2 regions of the Chitinimonas arctica genome follow, and region 2 is predicted to be linked to the other one. Evidence: predicted binding sites of a transcription regulator. Region 2 holds the regulator's gene; the other holds the start of a gene.
The links. Region 2 encodes NrdR, which represses ribonucleotide reductase genes. Its sites were predicted from a motif close to AAANACNATATATNGTNTTT; they were not measured.
Positions count from the first base shown of each region.

Region 1: FNU76_RS04055 (ribonucleoside-diphosphate reductase subunit alpha) is a predicted target of NrdR. The motif match lies at 4,191-4,210, and genes of this name have one in related genera.

Region 1 is NZ_CP041730.1:908,614-924,206, reverse strand. Features, by position in the region: gene FNU76_RS04070 (NF038120 family PEP-CTERM protein) at 1-302, shown strand, start outside; gene FNU76_RS24995 (S8 family peptidase) at 371-3,235, shown strand; gene FNU76_RS24035 (hypothetical protein) at 3,271-3,480, shown strand; gene FNU76_RS04060 (hypothetical protein) at 3,555-3,938, opposite strand; gene FNU76_RS04055 (ribonucleoside-diphosphate reductase subunit alpha) at 4,419-7,328, shown strand; gene FNU76_RS04050 (glutathione S-transferase family protein) at 7,490-8,203, shown strand; gene FNU76_RS04045 (hypothetical protein) at 8,261-8,443, opposite strand; gene FNU76_RS04040 (DUF433 domain-containing protein) at 8,440-8,709, opposite strand; gene FNU76_RS04035 (LysE family translocator) at 8,794-9,432, opposite strand; gene FNU76_RS04030 (helix-turn-helix transcriptional regulator) at 9,574-10,539, shown strand; gene FNU76_RS04025 (metal-dependent hydrolase) at 10,574-11,116, shown strand; gene FNU76_RS04020 (substrate-binding periplasmic protein) at 11,154-12,050, shown strand; gene FNU76_RS04015 (RNA methyltransferase) at 12,117-13,160, shown strand; gene FNU76_RS04010 (antibiotic biosynthesis monooxygenase family protein) at 13,142-13,465, opposite strand; gene FNU76_RS04005 (CTP synthase C-terminal region-related (seleno)protein) at 13,462-14,169, opposite strand; gene FNU76_RS04000 (LysR family transcriptional regulator) at 14,271-15,140, shown strand; gene FNU76_RS03995 (STAS domain-containing protein) at 15,306-15,593, shown strand, end outside.
Region 2 is NZ_CP041730.1:4,312,490-4,328,082, reverse strand. Features, by position in the region: gene FNU76_RS19875 (phosphatidylglycerophosphatase A family protein) at 1-464, opposite strand, end outside; gene thiL (thiamine-phosphate kinase) at 468-1,430, opposite strand; gene nusB (transcription antitermination factor NusB) at 1,462-1,938, opposite strand; gene ribH (6,7-dimethyl-8-ribityllumazine synthase) at 2,007-2,471, opposite strand; gene ribBA (bifunctional 3,4-dihydroxy-2-butanone-4-phosphate synthase/GTP cyclohydrolase II) at 2,553-3,656, opposite strand; gene FNU76_RS19850 (riboflavin synthase) at 3,732-4,370, opposite strand; gene FNU76_RS19845 (class I SAM-dependent methyltransferase) at 4,423-5,172, opposite strand; gene ribD (bifunctional diaminohydroxyphosphoribosylaminopyrimidine deaminase/5-amino-6-(5-phosphoribosylamino)uracil reductase RibD) at 5,210-6,316, opposite strand; gene FNU76_RS19835 (DUF2157 domain-containing protein) at 6,313-7,365, opposite strand; gene nrdR (transcriptional regulator NrdR) at 7,362-7,814, opposite strand; gene FNU76_RS19825 (aminopeptidase) at 7,995-9,089, opposite strand; gene FNU76_RS19820 (benzoate/H(+) symporter BenE family transporter) at 9,154-10,326, opposite strand; gene ycaO (30S ribosomal protein S12 methylthiotransferase accessory factor YcaO) at 10,430-12,154, opposite strand; gene FNU76_RS19810 (esterase-like activity of phytase family protein) at 12,411-14,897, shown strand; gene FNU76_RS19805 (hypothetical protein) at 15,119-15,593, shown strand, end outside.

The DNA of each region.
Region 1 (15,593 bases), 1.9 Mb from region 2:
GCCATGACCTGAACAACAATGACTACTCCGCCAGCTTCACCTTGCCTGGCCAGAACAACGATGGTCGCTGGACCTTCACCAACTTCAACTTCGGCGCCTCCAGCGTGGTCTTCAAGGATGTCTCCTTCCTGAGCTGCCTGACCGACGACAACGGTTCCTGCGTGGCCTTCGGCGGCAACCAGGCCCAGTTCGCGCTCGACAACATCAACGTCGCCGCCGTGCCTGAACCGGAACAGTGGCTGATGATGCTGCTGGGCATGGCCGGCGTTGCCGCAATCGCCCGTCGCAAGCGCTCGGTCTGATCGCGGCGCGGCTTGAACGCGCAGCAAATCCTACGAATTAAACAAATAGACACTAGGGATTAACCAATATGACCCGTACGCCGGTTCAATGGGCCGTACTCGCCGTGCTGTCTGGCCTTGCCAGCACAGCATTCGCCGATGACGCCCGCCATCCATACATCGTCCAACTGGCCGACAAGCCCGTCGCTTCCTACACCGGCGGTGTCGCCGGCCTGAAAGCCACCCAGCCGGCTCCCGGCAAGCGCCTCGACGTGCAGGCCGCCGATGTGCAGGCTTACATCAACTATCTGGGCCAGAAGCAGAGCAATGTCACCGCCATCATCGGCAATGCGCCGGTGGTGTATGAATACAAGCTGGTGTTCAACGGCTTCTCCGCCATGTTGACCGACGCGGAAGTGCGCGCGCTGAAGAAGAGCGGCGACGTTCTGGCGATTACCGCCGACCAGCCGCGTGAGTTGCTGAGCAACTACACGCCCAAGTTCCTGGGTCTGGACAAGCCTGGTGTCGGCCTGTGGTCGCAACTGGGTGGCATCGGCGCCGCCGGCGAAGACGTGGTTGTCGGTATCGTCGACAGCGGTGTCTGGCCGGAAAACGCCGCCTTCGCCGATCGCATCGACGCCAGCGGCAACCCCACCAACGACCCGAGCGGCACCCTGGTCTACGGTGCGCCACCGTCCAATTGGCGCGGTACCTGCGAAATCGATCCGAGCTTCCGTGCCTGTAACAACAAGCTGATCGGCGCCCAGATCTTCCGCGATCAATATGACGCCCTGATTGCCGCCGGCACCTACACCCCGCATTGGAGCGACTACCGCTCGCCGCGCGACAACGGTGGCCACGGTACCCACACCGCCAGCACCGCCGCGGGTAACCACGGCGTACTCGCCTCGGTAGCCGGCGTGCCCATGGGCAAGACCTCCGGCATGGCGCCGCGCGCTCGCGTGGCCGTCTACAAGGTGTGCTGGAGCTACGACAACCCGGCCCTGCCAGGTACCCCGAAGAACTCCTGCTTCAACGCCGACAGCGTCAAGGCCATCGACAAAGCGGTCGAAGACGGCGTGAACGTGATCAACTACTCGATCAGCGGCAGCCAGACCAGCGTGATGGACCCGGTTGAACAGGCCTTCTTCGGCGCCGCCAATGCCGGCGTGTTCGTCGCGGCATCGGCCGGCAACAGCGGCCCGGCCAACCAGGTCGCCCACATCAGCCCATGGCTGACCACGGTGGCGGCTTCCACCCATGACCGCTACCTGGAAGGTTCGACCACGCTGGGCAATGGCGCGACCTACAAGGGCGCGTCCATGAACCCCACCGAACTGCCGCAGACCGCCGTCGTGCTGTCCAGCAGCGTGGGCCTGCCCGGCGCCAGCCTGAACGATGTCCGCCTGTGCTTCAACACCGCCGTGCTCGACCCGGCCAAGGTGGCCGGCAAGATCGTCGTCTGTGACCGCGGTACCAATCCGCTGGTGGACAAGAGCGCGGCCGTACACGCCGCCGGCGGCGCCGGCATGTTGCTGGTCAATGTGTCCGGCGGCGCCACCACGCAGCTGGCCGTTGCCCATAGCGTGCCGACCGTCCACGTCAACGCCGCCGACGGCGCGCTGATCAAGACCTATGCCGCTACCGGCACGGGCCAGGCCAGCATCGGCGTGTTCACCACCACCTCCGGCGGTGTGCCCGCTCCGGCGATGGCCGGCTTCTCCTCGCGCGGTCCGAACAAGGGTGACCTGAACACCCTCAAGCCCGATGTGACCGCACCGGGCGTGGACATCCTGGCCGGCTACGTGCCGCCGCAAACCGAAGCCGAGCGCAATGCCATCAATGACGGCAGCGTGGTACCGCCGGCCGCTTGGGACTTCCTGCAAGGCACCTCCATGTCCAGCCCGCACGTGGCTGGCCTGGCGGCCCTGCTGCACCAGCAGCACCCAAGCTGGTCGCCTGCCGCGATCAAGTCGGCCCTGATGACCACCGGCTACAACACCCTGGACGATGGCCAGCCTGGCATGTCCAACGGCCGTCTGCCATGGGCGCAAGGCGCCGGGCACGTCAACCCCAACTCGGCGGCCGATCCCGGCCTGGTGTACGACGCCAACACGCTGGACTACGTGCGCTACATGTGCGGCAACAATGTCGGCCTGCCGGCATCGATCTGCAGCACCTATGGCTCCATTGCGCCGTACAACCTGAACCTGGCTTCCTTGACCGCAGGCAGCGTGCTGGGCCAGCTCACCTTCACCCGTACCGTCAAGAACGTCGGCAGCACGGTGTCCACCTACAACGGCAGCGCCACCATCACCGGCTTCAACGCCACCGTGACACCGGCCTCGCTGACCCTGAACCCTGGCGAAAGCAAGAGCTTCACCGTCAAGCTGACCCGTACCACGGCACCGCAGGAAGCCTGGCAGTATGGCTCGCTGGTCTGGAGCGACGGTACCCATACCGTGCGCAGCCCGCTGACGGCCCGCGCCGCCATGTTGGCCGCACCGGCCTTGCTGACCAGCGAATCGGCGACCGGCAACAAGGTGTTCACCGTGGGTACCGGCTTTGCCGGCGCGCTGACCGCCGTCAAGGGTGGCATGAAGGAAGCAACCGTGTTCGACGGCACCGTCAACAAGGTGACCGGCGACGGCGTGGCTGAATGCGCCGCCGGTTCGGATCCGACCGGTGGTGTGAAGGTGCACCAACTGGTGGTGCCGGCCGGCAACCTGGTTACCCGTGTTGCCATGTACAACTCGGAAACCGGTCACGGCGACCAGGACGACCTCGACCTGCTGGTGCTCAACAGCAACGGCGTAGCGGTCGGCAGCAGCGGTAGCTCCACCTCGGACGAATTGGTACAGACGCTGAACCTGGCGGCCGGCACCTACAACGTCTGCGTGATCGGCTACGCCCCAAGGGCGGCAGCACCAGCTACAAGCTGTCCAGCTGGGTAGTTGGCAGCGGCGACACCGGCGGCGATTTCCGCGTCATGTTGCCGGCCAAGGCCTATATGGGCGGCACCGCCTCGGTGGGCGTGAACTGGAAGGGCCTTGCCGTCGGCAAGCGCTATCTGGGCGCCGTCCGCTATGCAGCCGAAGGCGTGCCGCAAGGTAGCAGCGTGGTGCTGGTGGAAACCAACGATCCGCTGCCGCCAGGCAATTCGGTATCGCGCAATTCCCCGGCCAACGCCGGTATCTAAAGCGTCTTATCCGGCCCGCAGGGGCCGGACCATGACGATTGAAAAGCCACGGACAGGGTTGTCCGTGGCTTTTTTTATACTGCCTTGCGACCGGCCGGTTCCAGCACGCAACGGTTCAGCCGGCACACCGCGCCAGGGTCGCTGATCACGCTGCAGTCCGACATTTCGCCGGTGGCCTCTGCCTGTGCCTTGCTGAGCCGGGTGTAGGTCGCGGCCAGCTCCTTGACCCGTTCGCCCAAGCCCTCGCGGTCGGACCATGGCAGATAGAAGGCCGGTCCGCCGCAGGCCTTGGCGCCCAGGGCGACCGTATGGCATTGGGCATCCTTCTGGCAGGTGCCGTCGCCGATGGTGTTGCGCAATTCGATCAAGGCAGCCTGGCCCGGATCGGGCTGGGGCGGTGTGGCGTGGGCAAGGGGCAGGGCCAGCATCAGTCCCAGCCGAAAGAGGGCGCGTCGCATGGTGATCCTTGGCAGATTGGAGGATGCGGCCATCATCGCGTAGGGCGGTCGGCACGGCAAGCGCGACAGCCGAACCGACTTATCCACAAGGCGGTCGGGGTGTCCTGGCGATGCGCGGCGGACGGATTTCACCCTGGCCTCCCCCGGCCTGCGCCGGTCACGCCTGCCAAAGCCCGCAGCCACGTAAGGGGGCGACGGAAAGCTTGCGGGCTGGCAGGCGGAACACTAGAATTAGTGGTCAGAGCCGTACAAAAACACTAGATATTGTGTTTTCCACATTTTCTACACAATTTTATGCACATGATGCGCCGGGCCTGCCGGCGCCAGATTTTTTCCCATGTGCGTGCGGCGGCTCGCTTGCGCCGGTCCTTTTCCGGCGCCCGTTCCGCTGCATTTCAACCTGCAATCGTGGCCCGCGCAGCGTACCTTCGCCGGCGTAGCGCGCAGTCAAACCAACAGCAAAAAAGGGGATCTCCTCACATGTATGCCACCACCGATACCGTCATCGGCCAGCGCTCGTCCCATCCGCAAGGGAACGACAGCGTAGGCTCGACCGCCAATCAACCCGTTGCCGAGTACAAGACCATACGCCGCAATGGCGCCGTGGTGCCGTTCGAACCGATGAAGATCTCGGTGGCGGTGACCAAGGCATTCCTGGCGGTGCATGGCGGCGCGGCGGCCCAGTCGGCTTCGGTGCGCGCGAATGTGCAAAAGATCACCGACAGCGTGGTGGGCGCGCTGATGCGCCGCAAGCCGGAAGGCGGCGCCATCCATATCGAAGACATCCAGGACCAGGTGGAATTGGCCCTGATGCGCTCAGGCGAGCACGACGTGGCGCGGTCCTATGTGCTGTACCGCGAACGCCGCCATCAGGAACGGCTGGCCAAGGGCGAGACCGACCATGTCTCGGCGGAAGGCATCAATATCAATGACGCAGGCGTCATCAAGCAGCTGGACATCGGCCGTCTCGATGCGCTGATCAAATCCGCCTGCCTGGGCCTGGAAGACGTGACCGATCCCGCCCATATCCTGGGCGAGACCTTGAAGAACCTGTACGACGGCGTGCCGGCCGAGGAAGTGCGCAAGTCGGCGGTACTGAGCGCCCGCCAGCTGATCGAGAAGGAGCCGGCATACAGCAAGGTGACCGCGCGCCTGCTGCTGCATTCGCTGCGTCGCGAAGTGCTGGGCGAGGAAGTCACCCACGAGGATATGGCCGGCCGCTACGCCGAGTATTTCCCGCAGTTCATCAAGAAGGGGATCCAGGTCGAGCTGCTCGATCCGGAACTGGCCCAGTACGACCTGGCCCGCATGGGTGCCGCACTGAAGTCCGAACGCGACTACCAGTTCGATTACCTCGGCCTGCAGACCCTGTTCGATCGCTACTTCCTGCACAGCGACGGTGTGCGCATCGAGCTGCCGCAAGCCTTCTTCATGCGGGTGGCCATGGGCCTGGCCCTGCGCGAGATCGACCGCGAAGCTCGCGCCATCGAGTTCTACAACGTGCTGTCGAGCTTCGACTTCATGTCGTCCACGCCGACGCTGTTCAATGCCGGTACCCTGCGTTCGCAGCTGTCCAGTTGCTATCTGACCACCATCGCCGATGACCTGGACGGCATCTACGAAGGCCTGAAGGAAAACGCGCTGCTGTCGAAGTTCGCCGGCGGCCTGGGTAACGACTGGACGCCCGTGCGGTCCTTGGGCTCGCATATCAAGGGCACCAACGGCAAGTCGCAGGGTATCGTTCCCTTCCTGAAGGTGGTCAACGATACCGCCGTCGCGGTCAACCAGGGCGGCAAGCGCAAGGGCGCGGTCTGCGCCTATCTGGAAACCTGGCACGCCGATATCGAAGAGTTCCTGGAACTGCGCAAGAACACCGGCGACGACCGCCGCCGTACCCACGATATGAACACCGCCAACTGGATTCCCGACCTGTTCATGAAGCGGGTCATGGAAGGCGCCGACTGGACCCTGTTCAGCCCCAGCGAAGTGCCGGACCTGCACGAGTTGTTCGGCAAGGACTTCGAAACCGCCTATGTGCGCTACGAAGCCCGTGCCGAGCGCGGCGAGATGCGCGTCGCCAAGAAGATCCCGGCCCTGCAGCTGTGGCGCAAGATGCTGACCATGCTGTTCGAAACCGGCCATCCCTGGTTCACCTTCAAGGATCCGTGCAATATCCGCAGCCCGCAGCAGCACGTGGGCGTGGTGCACTCGTCCAACCTGTGTACCGAGATCACGCTGAACACCAACGAAAGCGAGATCGCCGTGTGCAATCTGGGTTCGGTGAACCTGGTGAACCATATGCACAAGTCCGAGGACGGCGCCTACAGCCTGGACGGCGACAAGGTGCAGCGCACCGTGCGTACCGCCATGCGCATGCTGGACAACGTGATCGACATCAATTTCTACCCGGTCAAGAAGGCGCGCAACTCCAACCTCAAGCACCGTCCGGTAGGCATGGGCATCATGGGCTTCCAGGACTGCCTGCACCTCTTGCGCACCCCTTACGCTTCGCAGGAAGCGGTGGAGTTCGCCGACCGTTCGATGGAAGTGGTGGCCTACCACGCCTACTACGCCTCCACCGAACTGGCGCAGGAGCGCGGCCGCTATCCGAGCTACGCAGGCAGCCTGTGGAGCCGCGGCATCCTGCCGCAGGACAGTATCGATCTATTGATCGAAGCGCGCGGCGGCTATGTGGAAATGGATAGAAGCGCGCAACTGGACTGGAGCGAGCTGCGCAGCCGCATCGCCCAGTACGGCATGCGCAATTCCAACTGTCTGGCCATCGCGCCGACCGCCACCATCGCCAATATCGTTGGCGTGGCTGCGTCCATCGAGCCGAATTACCAGAACATCTTCGTCAAGTCGAACCTGTCCGGCGAGTTCACCGTGATCAACGAGTACCTGGTGCGCGACCTGAAGGAACGCGGCCTGTGGGACGAAGTGATGATCGGCGACATCAAGTATTTCGATGGCTCGCTGTCGCGCATCGACCGTATTCCGGCCGACCTGAAAGCCATCTATGCCACCGCCTTCGAAGTGGAAGCGGACTGGCTGGTCGAATGCGCCTCGCGCCGGCAGAAGTGGATCGACCAGGCCCAAAGCCTGAACATCTACATGGCCGGCGCCAGCGGCAAGAAGATGGACGACCTCTACAAGCTGGCCTGGATACGCGGCCTGAAGACGACCTACTACCTGCGCACCCTCGCAGCGACCGCCGCGGAGAAATCCACCGGCAAGGGTGGCGAACTGAACTCGGTGCCGGTAGGCGGCGGTTATGGCGCGGCGGCTCCCGCCGCTGTCGCGGCCAGTGGCACGGGCGCTGGGGAGGGCGCGGCCGAAGAGGCCAAGTTTTGCCGAATCGAAGACCCCGAGTGCGAAGCCTGCCAGTAAATCGGCCGGCGGGCGCCTGAAAGCCTGGCGTATGGCCTGGCCGCACTGGTAGCCCAGCTTGATGGAAAGCGCCGACCAACCCTGAGGGGTGGTCGGCGTTTTTTTTAAATAGCGAATACGCGGTGATGCGCACCAGACTCGGCTTGCGGCAGGCAAGGGGGATGAGTATGTTCAAGTACCCGCAAATGAACGCGCTCGAAAAAAGAGGCCCCGCCATGTCGCTCGTGCTCTACGGTCATCCCTTCTCTTCGTACACGCAGAAAGTGCTGATCGCACTGTACGAAAACGACACGCCCTTCGAATTCCGCTGTATCGGCGCGGAGACGCCGCAGCACACGGCCGAGTGGCTGAGGCGCTGGCCCTTGCGCAAATTTCCGCTGCTGGTGGATGGCGAGCGCACGATCGTCGAGACCAGCATCATCATCGAGTACCTGCAGCTTGCTTATCCCGGCCCCGTGCGTCTGCTGCCGGCCGATCCAATGGCCGCGCTGGATGTGCGCTTTCTGGACCGCTTCTTCGACCTGCATGTGATGAACATGATGCAACACGCCGTGGATGGCGCGCTGACCGGGGTGGCGCTGAAGCGCCAGGAAGGTTTGGCATTTGCCGAAGAGAAGCTGGAACGCGCCTATGCCTGGCTCGAAGGCCAACTCGCCGGCAGGACTTGGGCCACAGGAGCGGATTTCACGCTGGCGGATTGCGCCGCCGCGCCCTCGCTGTTCTATGCGGACTGGACATACCGGATAGCCGACACCTTCCCTGAGCTGCGCGCCTATCGCGCGCGCTTGCTTGCCCGACCGTCATTTGCGAGGGCGGTCGAGGAGGCGCGGCCTTTCAGGCCACTTTTTCCGTTGGGTGCGCCGGGCCGCGATTAGGGGCAGCTAAGAAAGCGCTATTGAAGTATGCGACCCCGCTGCGGCGGAGTTGTAGTGTCAAGCAGTCTTGCGTTTCAAGGTTGGCGGCCCACCGACAGGCTTTCGCTTTGGCAGCAAAACATCGGCGTTGGTCGCGACCATGACGCCGCGCCGCCCGTCGGGTCTGCACAGAGAGGCTTTTACCGCTTCCTTATCGGTGGTGGGCATGTTGGCCAGCTTGTTCATCAGTCCACGACTCATAGTCGGATCTCCTTCCCGTTCATATACTGCGCCAATTGAGCCCAGCTTCGGCTACCGTCGCGCTGATATGGATCAAGCCCTGAGGCGAAGTCCAGCGCAGCACGCACATCATCGAGTTGGACTCGTGGCAAGGCTTCGCATACCTGCTCGATACTTTCGCCGGCTGCCAGACGGTCCAAGATGTTTTCCACGGTGATACGTGTGCCGTCGATCACGGGTTTGCCCATCATCACGGCAGGGTTTGATGTGATTCGATTCATATACATATACAACTCCATGCATCGATTGTTCTTTCAATTCGCGCTGGCCAATATTCGTATTGCAGCATGTGGCGGCTGAGTTGTCGTACTTCAAACCAGCCCCACCAAACCGCTATAAAGCGTCAACACCGCCGCCACCATCAATACCAACCCCACCCCCTTCGCCATCCACGCATTCGCCCGTGGACGTTCCGTCAGCGCCGTCTGTGCCTGCGCCGCCACCAGGGCCAAGGCGCCATACACGCCGATTTGCGTGCACGCCGTAATCAGGCTCAGCACGCCGGCCTGGGCCCAGATGGAACCGCGTTCCGCGTGGATGAATTGGGGAAAGACCGCCAGCATGAAGATATAGGCCTTCGGGTTCAGCATGCATGTTGCCAACGCACGAAAGAAGCTTTGCGAGACGGTATGGCCGCCGTTGGCCAGCGTCGGTCCCGTCAAACTGCTGACGCGCATTAGCGACCAGCCTATCCAGCCGATATAGCCGCCGCCGATCAAGAGCATGGCGAGCAGGGCGCCCGGCATCAGCTTGAGCACCACGCTGATGCCGGTCGCCGCAATGATCATATGGCATACCCCGCCGACCACGGTACCGGCCACCGCCGCCAGACCCGCCCGTCGTCCGCCCGTCAGGCTGCTGCCCATGACAAAGGCCATATCCATGCCCGGCAGGATAATGACGCCGAAGACCATCAGGAAATACAGCCAGAGATTGGTCGTGTCGCTCATGGGGTGGACCTCCATGTGGAAGCGGGTGGGCGGATGAAGGTGGATGCCATGGTTTTCCCTTTCGTCAGGTCGTTTTTCTGTTGCAAAGATTAAAGCTTAATTAGGACAGAACCTGTCCTGATTGCGGATAAGATGGTCCGTATGGCTAGTCCCACCACCCGCGTCCTGGCGCTACTCGAACTATTGCAGAACCATGGCCTGATCAGTGGCGCCGAGTTGGCGCGCCGGCTCGAGGTCGATCCGCGCACCTTGCGGCGCTACATCCTGGCTTTGGAGGCGCTGGGTATTCCGGTTCTGACCGAACGGGGCCGTGACGGCGGCTACCGGTTGATGCAGGGCTTCAAGCTACCGCCCATGCTATTTACCAATGACGAGGCCCTGGCGCTTGCCTTGGGCCTGGTGGCTTCGCGCAGCCTGGGCTTGGCCAGCCATGCGCCGGCGGGCGAGAGCGCCTTGTCCAAGCTCGAACGGGTGCTGCCGGACAAATTGCGCCAGCGAATGCGCGCGGTCGGCGAGACGGTGAGCCTGGATATCGCTCGCGCGAAGACGGCCAGCGATACCGAAATCCTGGCGACGCTCAGCGCGGCAGCGCAGAACCGGCAGCGGGTAAGGCTGCGCTATGGCGCGCCGGGGCAAGCTCGGACCGAACGCGCAATCGATCCCTACGGATTGAGTTATCTAGGGGGCAAATGGTTCGTGGTCGGTTTTTGCCACCTACGCCAGGACAAACGCTCGTTTCGGCTAGACCGCATTTTGCTGGCCGAGTTGCTGCCGGCCAGTTTTGCCCGGCCGGCCGACTTTGATGCCATGCGTTTTCTGACTACCGCCATGGCCACCATTCCGCGCGCGCACAGCGTGCGGGTGCTATTGCATACCGATCTGGCCACGGCGAGCGCGTCGGTGTTTACCAGCTTGGGTATTTTGGAATCAGTGGCAGCCGGCACCTTGCTGCATAGCCAGGCGGATGATCTTGATTGGATGGCGCGCGAGTTGGCGCGGCTGCCCTTTTCCTTTTCGATCGAGGTTCCGGCAGCTTTGGAAGGAGTATTGAGGCGGCACGCGCTTGGATTGTTGGCATGTATCCGAGGGGAGGACCAAGGAACTTGACGGCGCGTCCGTGCGGCTGCGAAGCTCGCGTCCCATGGCTTCTCTTCTCTCTCACCCCGCCGTGCCGCTTGCCCTCGCCATTGCGCTGGGCAGCAAGACCATTCCACCGCGTTTGCTGATGCTTGGCATCCTGTCGACGCTCTTGCCCGATGCCGATGTGCTCGCGTTCAAGTTCGGCATTCCGTATGCATCCCCATTCGGGCATCGCGGGTTCAGCCATTCACTGCTGTTTGCCGGCCTGTTGGGCTTGGCCGCCATGCCGTGGTCGGTTTGGATGGGAGCCAGGAAAAGCACGGTGGTGGGTTTCGTCGCTCTCTCGGCGGCTTCGCATGGCGTATTGGATGCGCTGACCACGGGAGGCTTGGGCGTCGCTTTTTTATGGCCCTTGTCGGACGAGCGTTACTTTCTGCCGTGGCAGGTCATTGCCGTCTCGCCGATAGGCGTCGGGCGTTTTCTTTCCGAACGGGGCCTGGCGGTACTGCTGTCGGAATTTTGCTGGGTATGGCTACCGTTGCTGTCGGCGGCCATGATCGCCAAAGCTGCGGGAACGCTTCGCTCGCGTGCCTTGGGGTCTTGAAAGCCGGAACATAAAATCGGCGCTGCTATGATGGGGTATGCCCGCCTTTGCTTTTTCGTCCATGCGTTTCGTGCTTGCCCTGTTCGCCAGTGTGCATCTGGCCGCCGCTACGCCAGCCTCCGATGAGGTGATCTACCCTGCACCCGAGGGTATCAATGATGTGCGTCACGAAGACAAGCTGGAGCTGCTCAAAGGCGCTTTGGAGCACACCCGCAAGCAGTACGGTGGCTACACCATGCGGCCGGCCGGTATTGTGATGAACAAGGCGCGCCAGCAGGTGACGCTCGCCAGCGGCAAGGATCTGACCTTGGGCTGGGGTAGTACCTCGCTGGATATGGAGAAGGATTTCCTGCCCATCCGCATTTGCCTGCGCAAGGGGCTGGGCGGCTTTCGTATCGCGCTGATCGCGGAAGGCCGGCAGGGGGAATTCGACAAGGTCCGCAGCCTGGATGACCTGAAGAAATTCATCGTAGGGCAGGGCAACGGGTGGGCGGGCAACGAGCTGCTGACCGCCGCCGGTTTGAATGTCGTCACCAGCAATTACGACAGCCTCTTCCGCATGCTGGCAATCCGCCGGATAGACCTGTTCCCGCGCGGGCTGTCCGAGGCATTCAGCGAGTACGAAGCCAACCGGACCGCCGTTCCCAATCTGGCGATCGAACAAAGTTTTTTGATCCGCTACGACAATCCCTATTACTTTTTCGTCGCCAAGGAAAATACCCGCCTGGCGCAACGTATCGAGCAAGGCTTGCGGGCCATGATCAAGGACGGCAGCTTCGACGAGATATTCTGGCGCTACAACGGCGAGTGGATACGCAGGGCGAATGTGAACGAGCGGCGGGTGCTCCATCTGCAAAACAGCGAGCTGCCACCGCAGACACCGCTGGCCGACAAGAGCCTTTGGTTCGATCCTGCCGCGCCCTTGCCGAAGTAGGGCGGCGCCGTCCGTCCATCCGCCCGGGCGCCATGGCACCGCGACCGATGGTACGATGCGCCCCCCATGCGCATTCAAGACTTTCACCATTCCCTCGCCGAGCTCGGCGCCAAACCCTGCCATATAGGCCGGGTAAGCCGCGCCTGGCTCAAAGGCCTGCCGCTGGACACCGGTACCCGTCACCAGCAATCCGAAAACTATCTGCCGCTGAGCGTACGGGCTGGCCTGCCGGCCTTGCAGCAAGGGTTGGAAGGGCTGGCGCGCCTGCGTTCGCAGCATCCGGCCGGCGATGGTTCGGCGCGGCTATTGGTCGAGTTGGCCGATGGGCAGATGGTGGAAAGCGTGCTGTTGCCGCGCGATGGCCTGTGCGTTTCCACCCAGGTCGGTTGCGCGGTGGGGTGCGTGTTCTGCATGACCGGCAAGAGCGGTCTGCTGCGCCAGTTGGGTAGTGCCGAGATCGTCGCGCAGGTGGCGCTGGCCCGGCGTGAGCGGCCGGTGAAGAAAGTGGTGTTCATGGGAATGGGCGAGCCCGCCCACAATCTGGACAACGTATTGGAGGCCATCGACCTGCTGGGTACCGATGGCGGGGTAGGGCATAAGAACCTGGTATTTTCCACGGTGGGTGATCCGCGGGTGTTCGAGCGGCTGCCGCAGCAGCGGGTCAAGCCGGCGCTGGCGCTATCGCTGCATACCAGCCGCGCGGATCTGCGCCGGCAACTGCTGCCGCGCGCACCGCAGATCGATCCGGCGGACTTGATGGAGCTGGGCGAGGCCTACGCGCGGCGGGTGGGTTATCCCATCCAGTATCAATGGACCTTGCTCAAGGGCATCAACGATAGCCAGGAAGAGATGGACGCCATCCTGCGGCTGTTCCGGGGCAAGTTCGCGGTGCTCAATCTGATCCCCTACAACAGCCTGGAATCGGACGAATTCCAGCGTCCCGACCGCGACGATATCCAGCGCATGACCCGCTACCTGCATGAGCGGGGAGTATTGACCAAGGTGCGCAATTCCGCCGGCCAGGACATCGACGGCGGTTGCGGCCAGTTGCGCGCCCGTGCCGTGCAGACGGTCGATATTTCGCGCTTGCGTCAGCGTTCGAAGGCGTAGGCCCGTTCGACCTTGCATACCCGCGTGGCAAAAGCCGCATACCAGCTGTCCCGGCCTTTGCGCCTTACCTCGCTATGCTCGGCATGCTGCTTCCAGGCAAGGATGGCGGCTTCGTCGCGCCAATAGGACACGGTGATGCCCAGGCCGTCTTCGCCGCGTGCCGACTCCACCCCGAGGAATCCGGGCTGCTGCCGCGCCAGCGCCAGCATGCGCTCGGCGGCCTGCGCATAACCCTCGTCCGCTTCGCTACGAAGCGAACTGAAGATCACTGCGTAATAGGGCGGTTCAGGTGTGGCGGCGATCATGATGATCCTTTCGCGCAGGCCTGCAGGAAGGCGGCTGCCAGTGGCGGCAACCGGCCGGCCAGTGCGGCTCGTTCGGATTGGAACAGGGTCGCGACGAAGAAGGGATGGCTTGTCAGCTCCACCGCCCGGATTTCACCATTCGCATCATGGCCGCTGGCGCGCAGCGGGCCGCTGAGCAACTGCTCGGCGAAGGCCGGGTTGAGGCCATATCGGCAATGATAGCCTTCGTCGATTTCGACCGTGCCGTAAGCCTGCGCGATATGCGAACCCGCTACCAGCTGGATGCCGCCACGTACTTCGACCAGGGCGCAGGCCAGCGGTGCAATCACCAGGCACTTGCCGTCCGGCGTGGTTTCACCGTGAACGGCATCCTGCCAGCCCAGCTGGTTGCGGGCATATTCGATCAATGCATGCTGGAAGCCGCCGCAGCTGCCGAGAAAGGGTATCCCTTGCTCGCGGGCATGGCGGATGGCGAGCAGGGCGCCATCCATATCGCGATAGGGACTGGCCGGCACGCACCAGATGCCGTCGAATCCGGCCAGGCTGCGGGCGTGGGTGATGCCATCGGTCGGCAGCCATTCGAAACTGACCGCCAGCCCAAGCTGTTCCGCTGCCTGGTGCAACGCTATCGGAATGGCCTGGTGTGCCGGTACGGTTTTGTCATGGTCGCCGACCAGGGCGATATGCACGGTTTGCATGCTCATATTGCTTGCTCCCTCGAAAAGGCTTGTCGTTTGATGACGGCGACTATAAGTTGGTGCTGACGCCATGAAAATTGGCATTTCCGCAAGCATATCGTGCAGCCATGCAATGTAGACTGAGTTATACCGACCTTTCACTGATCCTTGCCTTGGTGCGTGGCAAGACTTTGGCCCGGGCGGCCGCCTTGTTGCGCGTCGATGTTTCCACCGTCTTTCGCGCCATCCACAAACTGGAAGCCGCGCTGGGAAGGGAGCTATTCGGCAAGAGCCGGGCGGGCTATGTGCCCAACAGCATGGCCCTGGCGCTGGCCGATCAAGCCGAGCGGGCCGAAAAGGCCTTGCTGGCTGCCCAGGTCGGCCTCGAACAAGGCCACGATGTGGTCAGCGGCACCGTTCGCCTCACTTGTACCGATTCGGTCCTGCAAGGTCTGCTGCTGCCGGCGCTGGCCCGCTTCATGCCCGCCTATCCGGCCTTGAACCTTGAACTGACGACATCGAACGCGTTCGCCAATCTGAGCCGGCGCGATGCCGATATCGCCTTGCGGTTGACCACGGCCCCGCCGGCGCATCTGGTCGGCCGGCACCTGGGGGCGGTTGCCTACCGTGTCTGCGCGGCCCAAGCCTACCTGGCCACCGGCGTGGCGCCGGAGCTGGCCGGCCTGGCCTGGATAGGCCTGGACGACTTCCTGCCCGACCATGCCACCGTGGCTTGGCGCCGCCAGCACTTGCCAGGCGTGATGCCGCGTTTCCAGTGCAATTCCATGCAGTCGGCCATCGAGCTGGTTCGGGCCGGGCTGGGCGCGGCGATACTGCCCGAGTTCGTCTTGCCCCGGTTCCCGGATGTGCTGCCGCTCACCCCACCCTTGCCGGCGTGCGATACCGCGCTATGGCTGCTGACCCGCCCGGATTGCCGGGCCCTGCGCGCGGTGGTGACCTTGTTCGACGAATTGGCCGCATCGATTCGCCTGGCTTGAGGAACCACGGCCGTTCGTCGAAGTCGCACGCTTGCAAGGTGCGGTACGTGCCTTTGTTGATGCATTCAAATTGAAATATTTGTCACATGTCTTAAGCCATCTCACTGGATACGGCGGCGCGAGTCCGCCTGCGTTCGATAGCTGGCCAATCGATACGAGGAAGTCATGAAGACGCAAAATTTAGTGCTGGATGAAATTCTGCAAAACGATCTGAAGCAATTTATCGAGGATTGGCTGGCGGAGTCGCTGCAGGACGGCGCCCTGGTCAGGGCGCCGGCAAGTGCGCAGACCGATGCCGCCAAGCTGGTACGGGCCTTGCGCGACGGCATCCGCGCCGACGGCGAGCCGGCGCAGTTCGAGGCGCCGCCCTGGGCAAACCTGCACGCGGTACTGCATGAGCTGTCGGCCTCGCGCGCCGCACAGGGCGCGTCGGCCGGCGATACCAGCCGGTTC
Region 2 (15,593 bases):
AGCAAAGCAGCCGCCGGAATCGCCGCCAAGGCATCGTCCAGCATCACCCCCACACCACCCTTGATGCGCGCATCGAACCAGCTGATGGGCCAGGGCTTCCAGATATCGAAGAGGCGAAACAGGGCAAAGGCGGCAGTCCATCCCAGCACCGTCGGGGGAGCCAATGCCAACAAGGGCAGCATGGCAACGATTTCGTCCCAGACGATGGCGCCGTGGTCGGATACGCCCAGCGCACGCCCGGTCTTGCCACAGGCCCAGATGCCCAAACCGAACAGCGGCAGCGCCAGCAAGGCGATGGCGGTTGGCGACAAGCCGAGCGACAGCAAGGCATAGAAAGGCATGGCCGCCAGGGAGCCGAAGGTGCCGGGCGCCTTGGGTGCAAGGCCGCTGCCGAAGCCCAGCGATAGAAAGTGGGCCGGATGGGACAGCAGCAGGCGCAGGTCGGGTTGGCGGATGGCGGGCATGGCTCAATCGTTGAAATGGTTGAAACCGGCACTGGCCAGCCGCAAGGCTTGGCCATTGGCATCCAGCAAGTGGACACCCCGGCCCGTCGAAAAGTTGCCGATACGCGCCAAGGGCAGGGCCAGGCGCGCACCCAGCGCGACTATGGCCGGACGGGCTTGGACCGGTGCGGTGAAACAAAGTTGGTAGTCGTCGCCGCCGGCCAGCAGGCAGTGGTCGAATTGCGGCAGGGCGCAGGCTTCGTCGCTCAAGGGCGGCAGCGGCAGATCGGCCAACTTGACGGTGGCGGCCAGGCCGGAACGCTGGGCGATATGGCCCAGGTCGGCCAATAGGCCATCGGAGACGTCGATGGCGGCATGGGCCAAGCCGACCAGGGCATGGCCGAGGGCGATCTGCGGTTGCGGTCTATCCAGCCGTTCGGCGCAATAGGCCAGGTCGTCCTCGTCCAGGCGTAATTTGCCGTAGCGGTGGCACACCGCCATCGCGGCGGCACCGGTGGGTCCGGACAGCCAGATATCGTCGCCGTCGCATGCGCTATCGCGACGCAGCGCCTTGCCTGGCGCGACTTCGCCGAGTATCTGGATGGAGATGGTCAAGGGCCCGGAGGTGGTGTCGCCGCCGATCAGTTCGACGCCGTGCTGCTCGGCCAGCGCGAACAGTCCTTCGGCGAACGCTTCCAGCCAGGCGGCGTCGGCGCGGGGCAAGCTGAGGCAAAGCGTGAACCAGCGTGGAATGGCCCCCATGGCGGCCATATCGGAGAGATTGACGGCCAGGCTTTTCCAGCCCAAGGCGACGGGGTCCACATCGGCAAAAAAATGGCGGCCTTCCACCAGGGTGTCGGCCGAGACCGCGATCTGCATGCCGGCGGTCGGTGCGATCAAGGCGGCATCGTCACCCACGCCCAAAACACTGTTTGGGGTGGGACGACTAAAGAATCGGCTGATCAGCGCGAATTCGTCCAATGCCATGCTAGTCCCGGTCCAAGCGGCGGATCCCGGGTCAGCGCCGCTTGTTGCGGCCGGCGGCCACTTCGTCGGCGCGGACTTCCAGCGCCAGCTTGTCCAGCACGCCGTTGACGAAACGGTGGCCATCGGTGCCGCCGAAGGTCTTGGCGATCTCGATCGCTTCGTTGATGATCACGGCGTAGGGCGTTTCCGGCTTATGCAGCAGCTCGAATGCGCCGACCAGCAGGATGGCGCGTTCAACCGGGCAGACATCGATCTCGTCGCGGTCCAGATGCGGCGCCAGGGCGACTTTCAAGGGCTCGGCATCGCGCAGGGCGTTATAGAAAATCTCGCGGAACAGTGCCTCGTCGGCCCGCACGAAGCTGGTACTGCTGTCGCGCAGGAAGCGCTCGATATTGGCCACGCCGTCGCCGGTCAACTGCCATTGGTAGAGGCCCTGCACCGCGAATTCGCGCGCTCTGCGGCGCGAGGATTTCTGCGGGGTCTTCTTGGCTTCGGGGGTCTGGTTCATTGGGGTTCCTATTAAAGAGCAAGCGCGGCCGGGGGCCGCGCGGGGATTGTTCGAATCGGCCGGGCGGATCAGCGTGCCAGCTGCCGCAGCGCCTGTTGCAATCGGGCCATTTCCACCGCGACACGGGCAGCATCGCCACCCTTTTCCCGCATGCGCACCAGGGCTTGTTCGTCGTTCTCGGTGGTCAGGATGGCATTGGCGATGGGAATGCCGAAATCCAGGCCCACCTGGGTCACGCCCGAACCGGATTCGTTGGAAACCAGTTCGAAGTGGTAGGTCTCGCCGCGGACGATGGCGCCCAAGGCGATCAGCGCGTCGAAACGGCCCGATTTCGCCATGGACTGCAATACCAGGGGGATTTCCAGCGCGCCCGGCACACTGCTCAATAGCAGATCGGCATCGGCCACGCCCAGCGCTTGCAAGGCTTCGCGACAGGCGGTCAGCAAGCCGTCGCAGATATCGCTGTTGAAGCGCGCGGTAACGATGCCGATACGCAGACCCGCGCCATCAAGGTTGGATTCGATTTCGGGGATGGATGCAAAGCGGGCATGACGGACCTCGGCGGCGCGCCGGTAAGCGCTAGATCATTGAAAAAAGGGCGAAATTCTAGTGATTTAAGTCGGCGCGGTCAAAGGCTCGACGAAACCGGTCACTTCCAGACCGAAGCCGGCCATGCTAGGCATCTTGCGCGAAGGCGATAGCAGCTTCATCCGTCCCACGCCCAGCGACTTGAGCATCTGTGCGCCCACACCATAGGTGCGCAGATCCCATTTGGTCGGTGTATTGAGCTTCAGTTCGGGCAGGGCGCGAGCCAGCAGATCCTCGCCGCCCTCGCTACGGTGCAACAGGACCGCCACGCCGCGACCGGCTTCCCTGATGGCTGCCAGGCTTTCGTAGATACCCCATGAATGGCGGGTTTGGCCGGCATCCATCCAATCCAGCACCGACAAGGGCTCGTGCACCCGCACCAGCACTTCGTCTTCCGGCCCGAAATCGCCCAGGACCAAGGCCAGATGGGTGGCCGTGCAACCTTGCTCGCGAAAGGCCACCAATTGGAACTCGCCGGCCGGCGTGGTGATCTGCCGCTCGCCAACCCGCTCCACCAGGGACTCGGTACGGCTGCGGTATTGGATCAGGTCGGCGATGGTGCCGATCTTCAGGCCGTGCTGGGCGGCAAAGGGCAGCAGCTCCGGCAGGCGCGCCATGCTGCCGTCGTCGTTCATGACTTCGCAGATCACCGAAGCCGGCAGACACCCGGCCATCCGCGCCAGGTCACAGCCCGCCTCGGTATGGCCGGCCCGGGCCAGCACGCCACCCTCGCGGGCCATCAACGGAAAGATATGGCCGGGCTGGACGATATCGGCGGGCACGGCCTCGCGCGCCACCGCGGCCAATACCGTACGGGCACGGTCGGCCGCCGAGATGCCGGTACTGACGCCTTCGGCCGCTTCGATGCTCATGGTGAAATTGGTACCGTGCGATGCGCCGTTCTTGCTCACCATCAGGGGCAGGTTGAGCTGGCGGCAGCGTTGCTCGGTCAGGGTCAGACAGATCAGACCGCGCGCATGCTTGGCCATGAAATTGATGGCTTCCGGCGTGACATGCTCGGCGGCCATCAAAAGATCGCCCTCGTTTTCTCTGTCCTCGTCGTCCATCAGGACAATCATGCGGCCAGCGGCGAGTTCGGCGATCAGGTCGGGAATGGGGGAAATGGTCATGGCGGGGGGAAGATCCGTGGTGAGGCTATTCGAGCACGACAGGGTGTCCGGCGATTATACGCGGAGGCCGGCGCTTTAACCCTTGCGCTTCTTCAGCGCCTCGAACGGGTCCGCTTCCGGCAGCATGCGCTCCAGGTAGCGGGCGATCAGGTCGATTTCCAGGTTGACCTGGTCGCCGACCTTCAAGTGTCGGAGCGTGGTCACCGCCACGGTGTGCGGAATCAGGTTGACCGAAAAAATACAGCGGTCGTTGACATCCTTGACCTGGTTGGTGGTGAGCGATACCCCGTTGATCACCACCGAACCCTTGATGGCGATGAATTTGGCCAAAGCCTTCTCGGCCTGCACCACCAACTGCCAGCTTTCGCCGACCTCGGCGAACTTCAGCACCTCGCCCAGGCCATCGACATGGCCCGATACCAGGTGGCCGCCCAGCCGGTCGCCCATGCGCAGGGCCTTCTCCAGATTGACCTCGCGGCCCGGATCGTCCAGCCCCACGGTACAGCGCAACGATTCGGCCGAGATATCGAACTTGAAACTATGTTCGGTCTTGGCCACCACGGTCATGCAGGCGCCGCTCACCGCGATGCTGTCGCCGAGGACGACATCGTTCAATTTCAGATTTTCACTGACCACCATCACGCGCAATCCTTCGCCTTCCAATGGTGCGACGGTGGCGATTTTGCCGGTGGCTTCGATAATGCCGGTAAACATAAGATCCTCTTTTCCCCAAGGCAGCCGCGGTTCGCGGCTGCGCTGCAATTATTCAGGCCGGTTTGCGGCAGGCCTGCACCGTCAACGGCCAATTGATCCGCCGGGTGTGGGCGGGCTCGCCCCAGGCGGCGGCCAGGCGGTTCCGTATCTCCGGCAGTGGATCGTGCTGCCTTTCGTCCCGGTAACGCTGAGTGGCGGACCAGCTGGCGAGATAGCCCAGCAGCATGTCCAGGTTCCAATCCAGCGCCATGGTGAAGGCAGGCGTGGCCAGGCTGGCGTAGGGCAGTGCCAGGCCGGCATAGCCCTGTTCCAGCCAGCGCCGCTCCGGCGGCCAATAGGGACCGACCGTGCCGTGATAATAGTCCGCGACGATGGCATCGATATCGGCGTCGACACTGAACAGCTCATAGCACCAGACCGCCAGCACGCCTCCCGGCCGCAACACCCGCGCCGCTTCAGTCAGGAATGCCGGCAGATCGAACCAGTGCAGGGCTTGCGCCACGGTGATCAGATCGGCGCTGCCATCCGCCAGGGACGCGCGCTCGGCCGGTTCCTGCCGGTAGTTGATATTGGGCCGGCGTGCGGCGTTTGCAAGCTGGGCGGCCGAGGGCTCGGTGGCGATCACCTCGGTAAATCGCTGCGCCAACGCCACCGCCGACTGGCCGCTGCCGGTCGCGACATCCCAGGCCAGTCCACGCCGGCTCGCTTGGCAGGCCAACCAGTCGAACAAGTCTTCCGGATAACTGGGCCGATACTGTGCGTAAGTGCTGGCCTGGCGGGAGAAATGATCCTGAAAACGCATGCCTGCCCTCTTGTAGCGATCGATTCGCGGGTATGAACTAAGACTTACCGTCAAAGCGCAGACAGTAGCGGGTATCGGCGCCCACCTGGCGCACCTCCGCTACCCTGGGCGCCAATTTGTCGGCCAGGCTGCCCAGACTGAAATCGGCCATGCCGCTGGCCGCGTTGCCCAACAAGACCGGCGCCTGGTAGAGCACCACTTCGTCCACCAGGCCACTGTGCAGACAGGCGCCGTTGAGACGGGCGCCCGCCTCTGCCGTCAGTTCATTGATGCCACGCCGCCCCAGCTCGGCCAGCAAGCCCGCGAGATCGACGCGCCCCTGCGCATCCGGCAGCGCGATCACTTCGGCCCCGGCGCCTTCCAAGGCTGCGATATGGGCGGCTTGCGCCTTCGCCACCACCACCAGGGTGCGGCCGGGAGCCGCCAGCATTTTGGCGGTAACCGGCATTTGCGCGCGGCTGTCCAACACCACCCGCAGCGGCTGGCGGCCGATATCCAGGTCCCGCACCGTCAACAGGGGGTCATCCTTCAAAACCGTGCCGCTGCCCGTCAGCATGGCGCAGGAGCGTGCCCGCAAGCGCTGTACGTCGGCTCGTGCCGCCGGCCCGGTGATCCATTGGCTTTCGCCGTTGGCCAGCGCGGTACGGCCGTCCAGGCTGGCGGCGATCTTGAGGCGGAACCAAGGCCGGCCACGCTCGATCCGCGACAGAAAACCCACCAGCGATTCGCGCGCCTCGCCGGCCAGCAAGCCCGCCTCCACCACGATACCGGCCTCGCGCAACATGGCCAGGCCTCGGCCGGCCACCAAGGGATGCGGATCGACCATGGCGGCCACCACCCGGGCGATGCCGGCCTCGATCAGACCGTTGGCGCAGGGCGGCGTGCGGCCATGGTGCGAGCAGGGTTCGAGCGTGACATAGGCGGTTGCGCCGCGTATATCCTCGCCCTGCTCGACGGCGTCACGCATGGCCATGACTTCGGCGTGCGGGCCGCCAACCGGCTGGGTATGGCCCTGCCCTATCACCCGGCCTTGTCGCACCAGCACGCATCCGACGGCCGGGTTGGGCGTGGTCAGGCAGCGTCCCGACTCGGCCAGGCGCAAGGCCTGTGCCATATATAAATGATCCTCGGCGGAGAAACTCATGGCTGACGCGAGCCGATCAAGGCGGCCAGCTTAGGCGAAATCGCTCGCCGCCAGCGCGCGCCCAAGGCTTCGCCATGCTTGTTCCACCAGACACCGGCAAACACGATGGCCAGCCCGATCAAGGACAAGGCAAAAGCGAACAGCAGGCTATCCTTGAACAGGCCGTAGGCCAGGTGACCCAGATAGGCGGTGACGCCCAGGCCGCCAAACACGGCGAAGGCGCGCCGTGCCAGCACGGCGCCGATCAGGATCAGGCCTACATTGATGGCGCAGTAAATGGCTTTGCCCAGCTCGCTGCCCGAGTTCATCGAACTCAAACCACCCCAAAATGCGAGCAAACCAAACAGGTACAGCCAGAAGGCGTAGTCCCCACGCGTATGCTGGCTTTTCAGATCCACCCGCAAGGCCAGTGCCAACATCATCAAGCCGACGACGACGGAAACCCATTTCCGTAGCAGCCAATCGTCCCCCCAGTCATCGACGCTCAGGCCGGTCAACAGCCAATCGGCCATATCCATGCTCAAGTACCAAAGCGTGACCGCCACCGGCATCACCATGAAGGGCAAGCGATACCGCCACAACATCACGGAGCCGGCCAGCAGGGTAGCCAGCTCCATGCTCAACCAGCGCCAGTCGACATAATGATGGTAATCACTGTAGCGCCCGCCTACTTCCCAATGCCCCAGGGCCGCTTCAATACCGTAGACCGCCAAAGGCACCAACGCGATCGACAATGTAAACAGGATACCGGCTGGAATGATCAATTGCCTGCCCAGGAAAAACACCCCCAAACGCCAGGCAAGAAAGCCGTAGCAGACGGAGAAGACAGTCAATACCATCGGCCCCCAGGTTTGGTAACCGACCGACATGAACAAGGTCATGGCCGCGATCGCGATCATGCCACCCAGGTAATAGAGGACGTGGGCAAAACGGAACGAGGGGTGGGCGGCGGCTTCGGCCGCCAGGAATCGCCATAGCGCATCGGCCTGGCCCGCTTGCAGCACGCCGGCGGTTTCGGCGCGGCTTAGATCGGCGGGATGCAATTTCATGCCTTGCTCACTTCACGGATCGCATCGCGGAAATCATCGACATCCTGGAAGCTTCGATAGACCGAGGCAAAACGGATATAAGCCACCTTGTCCAACTTGGCCAATTCGGCCATCACCATCTCGCCGATACGGCGCGAATCGATCTCGCGTTCACCCTGGCTGAGTACCCGCTGGTCGATGCGGGCGATGGCCTCATCCACCAGGGCGGTCGGCACCGGCCGCTTGTGCAGCGCGCGCTGGAAGCTCACCCGCACCTTTTCCCGATCGAAATCGGCGCGATTGCCGTTGACCTTGACCACCTGCGGCGAGCGGATCTCGGCGGTTTCGAAGGTAGTGAAGCGCTTGTCGCAAGCCGCGCACTTGCGCCGCCGGCGAATGCTGTCGCCTTCCTCGGATAGACGGGTATCGACGACCTGGGTGTCGGCCGACCCGCAGAACGGGCATTTCATCGTGCCTCTCCTACTGCGTGAACAGCCAGCATTCTACCCGGCACGGGACATAATCACGCCGCAATTGCAATACGGTGTTCCCGATTATGGAAAGCGCCAATATTTTCGGATAGATCGGCGCGGCATGATTTCGTCATGAGCAGACAAGGTGGTCGTTCCGGGACGAAAGACCGCCCAACGCTACGGCGTATCCACAGAATTTGTTGCTCCGCGCTGTTTCTCCCCTGAAACAACAGCGCTTGTCAGGGCCGCCAATGATGCATCACGGGCGGCCCGATTTTTTTCCGCCAGCGCCTGCGCCGCCCGGTAGAAGGCCTTGAAGTCGCTACCCTGCTGCCGAAACAAGGCGCGCAAGGCCGGTACCTTATCGTGATAGGTCGCCACCGAGGCAAAATGGGCATTATTCGGCACCGGGGCGAACCACTCGTCGTAACCGATATAACCGCCCCATTCCGCCTTGAGCAGCCAGTAGTTCGCGGCTACCTCAGCCAGGATGGCCGCCTTGGCGGCCTGTTGTTCCGCTTCGCTTCCTTCACCGCCGTAGACCGTTTCCAGCCGCGCCCGCCCGCTCGCCATCAGTTGGCGAAACGCCGTCCGGCGTCGTTCGGCGGTGCGGTAGGCCACCATCGCCGCAGCCTCGCCGCGAATGCTCAGCCAACGCTCATAACCTTCCAACTCCACCGTGGTGGCGAAGGCCTCATTGAAGGCGCTGTCGTCGCGCACATAGATCACCTGGTGCGCCAGCTCGTGAAAGATCAGCCGCGCCAAGGCAGCGTTGTCGTAACGGATGGTGGTATTAAGCAAGGGATCGGCGAACCAGCCCAGGGTGGAATAAGCGGGAATGCCATAGAGATAGACATCCTCACCCAGCTTGCGCCGCTGCTCGGCATAATTGGCGGCATCGCCTTCGGCGTAATAGCCGCGATAGGCCAGGCAACCCGCCACCGGAAAGCAGCTTTCGACCGGCCGCAGAGACAGTGCCGGCGTGCTGACCACATTCCACAAGGCGTAAGGCCGGCCCAAGTCGGCATACTGGGTATAGCTGCTGTTGTCGGGCAGCTTCAGTTCCTTCACCGCGAAGGCGCGCAAGGTCTGCGCAAGCTTCAGCTTGTCGGCGAGTTCGGCCGGGGTGGCAGGATCGGCGAGCAACTCGGCAATGGGCCTGGCTTTGCTCATCACCTCGGCCTGGCCGCCGGCCGCCTGACCGACGTAGCGCACGCTGCTACAGGCCGACAGGCCCATGGCGACTCCCACCAACAGCATGGTCCGCATCATCGTCTCCCCCGGATGGCCGACGCCCTTCCTTTCACTTTGGCACTATCCTCAGCAATCCGCGCGCCTACGATTTCGTGCGTTGTCCGCCCGCACCCAGCAGCCAAAACGCCAAGCCACCCGCCAGCAGCCCCCAGAAAGCCGAACCTATCCCCGCCAGGCTGATGCCCGAGGCGGTGACCAGCAAGGTGATCAGCGCCGCTTCGCGCTGGTTTTCCTCGCGCATGGCCAAGGCCAGGCCGCTGCTGATGGCGCCGAACAGGGCAATGCCGGCGATGGCCAGTACCAGCGCGGCGGGAAAGGCTGCAAACAGTGCCCCCACCGAACCACCCAATAGTCCCAGCAGCAGATAGAAGCCACCCGCGGCCACGCTGGCCCGATAGCGCTGGGCCGGGTCTTCGTGCGCCTCGCGGCCGGCACAGATGGCGGCGGTGATCGCCGCCAGGTTCAAGGCGAAGCAGCCGAAGGGGGCCAGCAGCAGATTGAGCAGGCCGGTCCAACTGACCAGGGCCGACACCGGTGGGGTATAGCCGGAGGAACGCAGCACCGCCACGCCCGGAATATTCTGCGACGCCATGGTGACGATAAACAGCGGCAGGCCCACCCCGACCAGCGCCTTCCAGTTGAATACCGGCGTGGTCCAGACCGGCGTGGCGACGGTCAAGCTCAGCGCCTCGAACCGGATCAGGCCCAGCCAGGCGGCCAGCCCGCTGCCGACCAGCAACACCGCCACCACCGCATAGCGCGGCAAGTAGCGTTTGAACAATAGGTAAGTGAGAAACATGGCCAGCACCAGGCCGAACTGCGTCTGCATGGCGGTAAAGACATTCATGCCGAACTTCAGCAATACCCCTGCCAGCATGGCCGCCGCGATGGAAAGCGGAATATGGCGCATGGCGCGTTCGAACCAGCCGGTCACGCCGCTGAGCAGGATCAGCACGGCCGAGAATACGAAGGCGCCGATCGCCTCCGCCATGCTGTAGCCGGCCAGGCTGGTGACCAGCAAGGCGGCGCCAGGCGTGGACCAGGCGGTGGAGATGGGCATGCGATAGCGCAAGGACAAGCCGATGCAGCTGATCCCCATCGCAAAGCCCAGCGCCATCAGCCAGGAGGCCAGTTCGGCCGGCGTAGCGCCAGCGCTCTTGGCCGCCTGGAAGATGATGGCGGCCGAGCTGGTATAGCCCACCAGTACCGTGATGAAACCGGCGGCGAGGGCGGGAAGTGGAATCATGCGTGACATGGGATACACCTGTAAGAAGGTGCCAGGACGATAACCGCCCTGGCCCACCCCAACCCGGTACAGCTGTCAGCCTATGGCCGGCACACCGCCGTACGGGACCGCTTCAAGCGAACAGCTTGTCGTACGCCAGCAGCAGATTTTGGTGCATCTCGCTGCCTTCCATATCGCGGCCAAGGGTGCACAGGCCGAAGAAGCGCTCGCTACGGTCCAGCAGGGCTTCGGCTTGGCGCAGCGTGCCGGCGCCATACAAGCTCGCCAGCGCGCGCCGATAATTCTCGCGGTCATCCAGGTTCAACAGGCTTTCGATACAGCGGTAGACCAGGCGGCGGGCCGGATTCAGCTGCTTGTAGTGGTGGATCCAGTCACAGCCTTCGCGGATGGCGTCCTGATCGCCGATGGCCAGCGCCAGCAGCGTCTTCAGTTCACCGATGCGCAACTCCTTCCAGGCGGTGCCCAAGGGCACGGCCAGGCCCAGGATCTCCCACAGCGGCCGCTCGTCGCCCAGGTTCAGCGTCTGCAGATCGGCCAGCAATTCGGCGCATTCGTCGTCGTCGAGATTGGGCAGGTCCACCATGGCCGGGCGGATATCGTTGCCCACGCTATTGTTTTCCCACTCCAGGTCCTCGACCGGATAGATCTCGGACATGCCCGGCACCAGGATGCGGCAGGTATAGACGCCCTGCTCGGCGAAGTCGGCGACGTAGATATCCTTGCCCTCGGCATGGATGCACTCGCACAGCCAGGCATAGTCCTGCTCGGTGGTGGTACTGAAATTCCAATCGACGAAATCGTAGTCCGGCTGGTCGCCCAGGAAATTCCAGCTGACCACCCCGCTGGAATCGACAAAGTGGATTTCCAGATTGGCCACCGCGGTGATTTCGTCCATATCGAAGCCGGGTTCGGGGAAGCCGGCCAGCGAGGACAGCGCACGGCCTTGCAGCAGCTCGGTCAAGGCCCGCTCCAGCGCGATTTCGAAACGCGGATGGGCGCCAAAGCTGGCGAAGCAGCCTTGGTCTTCCGGATGCAGCAGCGTCACATTCATCACCGGGTAGCAGCCACCCAGCGAAGCATCCTTGACCAGGATGCCGAAACCGGCGGCCCGCAACGCTTCGACCCCGGCGGCGATGCGCGGGAAACGGGCCAGCACCGCGTCGGGTACTTCGGGCAGGCACAGGCCTTCGCTGATGATGCGGTACTTGATATGCCGCTCGAGGATTTCCGACAAGGCCTGGCTGCGCGCTTCCATCAGGGTGTTGCCGGCCGACATGCCATTGCTGACATACAGGTTGCCGATGATATTGACCGGGAAATAACTCAGCTGCTGGTCGCGTAGACGGGTATAGGGCAAGGCGCAGATGCCGCGCTCGACATTGCCGGAATTGAGATCGACCAGGACCTCGCAGTCGATCTCTTCGTCCGGGTTGTAGAAGGCCTGCAATTCGGGATTGAGCAATTCGGCCGGCCAACTGCCATCCGCCGTCGGCGCGAACCAGCGCTCCTGCGGGTAATGCACGAAAGCCCGCTCGGCCCGGGTCTCGCCCAGGTGGAAGTGGGTCCAGAAATAATGCGTGCCCAGCCGCTCGCTGAACTCGCCCAGCGCGCTGGCACGGGCGGCCAATTCAGTGGCCCCCTTGCCGTTGGCGAACAGCATGGGGCACTCGCGGTCCCGCACATGGACCGACCAGATTCCCTCGACCGGATTGAGCCAGAGCGTTTCATCCATCTGGAAGCCCCGCGCCGCCAGCTTGTCGGTGAGGGTTCGGATGGAGGACTCCAGCGAGGCATCCTTGCCGGGAATGAAACTTTCGGTTTGTGCTGCGCTATGCATGGGCTCTTTACTTTTTATCGGAATAGGCGTGGCCGCAATGTACACGTTGAAGGTGCAAGGGGTTGTTGCATTTTTCGCTTTGCCCTTTGGCGTATCGCCATTCGCTGTAACAAAACTGGACAAGAAAATGAACTGCGCCCATTGCTGCGCACCCTTAGCGGCTCCCTTGCATGGCGCCCCGGTGCTGGCTGTCACCAGGCTTTCATGCAGCGACGATATCGTGCGCCCTTCCATACCAACAGCATACGAGGCGGTAATGCATTCCCTTCCCTTCAACCCCACCCCACTGCGGCTGACCTTGCTGGCAGCCGGACTGCTGGCGCTTGGCGCCTGCAGCGAGAGCGATGAAGCCGGCTGGAGCGATCCGACCGTCATTGGCCGGGCCGTGCTGCCGGCCGCCAGCTTCGCCGATGGTCCCCGCTCGGGCAACTACCTGGGCGGCGACCTGAACGGCCAGGCCGCGCCATTCGCCAGCCAACCGATCCAGGGATTTTCCGCCACCCTGAAGAACGGCGACGGCAGCTACCTGGCCATGGCCGACAACGGCTACGGCACCCTGGAGAATTCGGCCGACTTCAACTTGCGCGCCTATACCATTCGCCCGACCTTCCAGACCCGTACCGGCGGCGATGGCGGCATCAAGGTGGAAGGCCATATCCAGTTGAAGGACCCGAACAAGCTCATCCCCTTCGCCATTACCAACCACTTCAGCGCCGAACGGGTATTGACCGGTGCCGATTTCGATATCGAGTCCATGCAACGCGCCCCGGATGGCACCCTCTGGTTCGGCGACGAATTCGGTCCCTTCCTGCTGCATACCGATGCCGGCGGCACCTTGCTTGAAGCGCCTATCCCCCTGCCGGACCTGGAACACCCCGGTAAACAGATCCGTTCCCCGCAGAATCCCTACAACGAAGAAGCCAGCGCCGTGCGCATCATGAATGCGGTGCGTGCCCACGCGCAGTCATACGGCGGCAAGCGCACGCCGGTGTTCTCGCCCTATAACGTGATGCTGAAGTACGACGTCAATGGCGTGAAATCCAGCCCCGACGCCCACTATGCCCGCGGCACCCATGCCCAGCCGGGCCTGACGCCGGCCACCAGCGAGGTATTCGACGTCGCCTCCCTGAAAGCCGCCGGCTACCCGCTGGTGACCTGGACCGTCAATGACAAGCCGCGCATGCTGGAACTGATGAAGGCAGGAGTCAGCGGCATCATTTCCGATCGACCGGACCTGCTGCTGCAAGCGGTGCGCGAATTCGACGCCGACGGCAATGGCCGGCCCGGCGACCTGCTGGGCGCCGACGGTCTGATCGATATTGCCCGTTTCGACGCCCAAGGCCATCGCGGCGGCCGCAACCTGCGCCCGGAGAACACCCTGCCGGCCTTCGAAGTGGCGCTGGACAACCTGATGACCACGCTGGAAACCGACTCCGGCATCAGCCAGGACGGCATCGCCATGCTCAAGCACGACCCCTATATCGAGGCGCAGAAATGCCGCCGTGCCGATGGCCAGCCCTACGCCGTCGCCGATGAACAGTTGATCAGCCGCCTGAGCGCCGCGCAGATCCAGGCCAACTTTATCTGCGACAAACTATTCCGCGATCCCGAACAGCGCAACGACCCCGCCCTATCGCCGGTATCGGCCAAGCTGGCCCTGGCCAAGGGTTATCAAAGTCCCTACGTGGTGCCACGGGCGCAGGATCTGTTCGACCTGGTCACCGCCTATATCGACTACTACGGCAGCGGTGCCGGCAGCGCCCACCCGGAAGCGGCCAAACGGGTGGCGAATGCCCGGCGGGTCCGTTTCAATATCGAGACCAAGCTCAATCCGCGCAGCGACAAGGATAGCCATGGCAATATCTACCGCGACCGCACCGTCGGCTTCGAACAAATGGCCGACACCCTGGCCGGTTTGATCGTCAGCAACGGCATGGCGGAGCGTGCCGATATCCAGAGCTTCGACTTTCGCAGCCTGCTGCGGGTCCAGGAAAAATTTCCGGCTATCCGCACCGTCTATCTATTCGGCGATTTCCCCATCTATGCCGATCCCGCCAGCGACGACGGCACCAATATGCAGGACGAAGGCGGCCGCAACACCCCCTGGATGGCCGGCTTGTACTGGCCCTATCGCAGCACGGTCACCACTCAACCCTTCCGTGCCAAACGATCGGGCGGCTTCGAGGGCATGGCCCTTTCGGCCGATGGCGGCAAGCTTTACCCCATGCTGGAACAGCCGCTGGCGGACCATGACGGCAAAACCCTGCTGATCAGCGAATTCGATATCGCCGGCCGCCGCTACACCGGCAAGCAGTTCAAGTACCGCCTGGACGACAAAGGCAGCAATATCGGCGATTTCGTGCTGTTCAACGGCACGGAAGGCATCGTTATCGAGCGCGATGGTTCGCAGGGCGATCTGCAAGGCTTCAAGAAGCTATTCCAGATCACCCTGGGTGCAGCCGGCGAATACGTGGGCAAGTCCGAACTGGCCAACCTGCTGGCCATCCACAACCCCGACCTGATCGGCGGGCAAGCCGCCAACGGCGATATCGGCCTGGGCAACCCGTTCGCCATGCCATTCAACACCATCGAGAACGTCGTGGTTATCGACCCGCAGACGTTGGGGGTCATGGATGACAACAATTACCCGTTCAGCGTAGGTCGGCATATGGGCAGCAAGCGGCCGGACGATAGCGAATTTGTGTTGATCCGCCTGGCCAAGCCTTTGCGGTTGGGGAAGTAGGGGTGTAGTGCACCTGGCGGCGGCTCAATCGCCGCCGGGTAGGCCGCCATCGCTGTCCGGCAGGTATGGCGGGGGCGGTTCATGCTGTCGATACGGCGGGTATAGAGCGGCAATATACGCTGAGTGCATTTTTCGAAAGTATTCGATTAATACAAAAGGCGTCAGGTTGAGTTTTACATACACTCTAATCTTCCAGATACCATTTGAAGCATATTCCCCATATGGATCAAATAAAAGCCCAATCCCCCTCGCAACACAACTGCGGCGTTGTTAAAAACTCACCTCAAGAATCCGGCCGGATTAAAGATTCTGCGGTTTCGAAAATCAATCCTCTAATAGAAGCAAACAAAGTCAGCACCCCCAGCCGCTTCAAACGGTTCTGGCAGTGGCTGTGTAACTTTTTTACCACTACAAATAAAAATAGTGCGCCTCTAAACAAGTGGAGAGTAGAAAATCAAGCCCCCTATTCTTTTGAGGCCAACGAAAAACTAGCGGTTAACAAAAAAGATCCCCCCCCTTCAGGAGCCGGCACCTGCGTTAACGGAAATCCCCTCAAGGCTGGGCCTGCGCCTTCCCCCGAAGATTTGGTAACGCATCCATCGGGTCAGCTCGCCTATAGCCTCGAGTTATCAGAGTCCGTGCAAACTAGCCACACTCCATCAAAAACAAATATTGCCGGAGCTAGCGGGCACACCG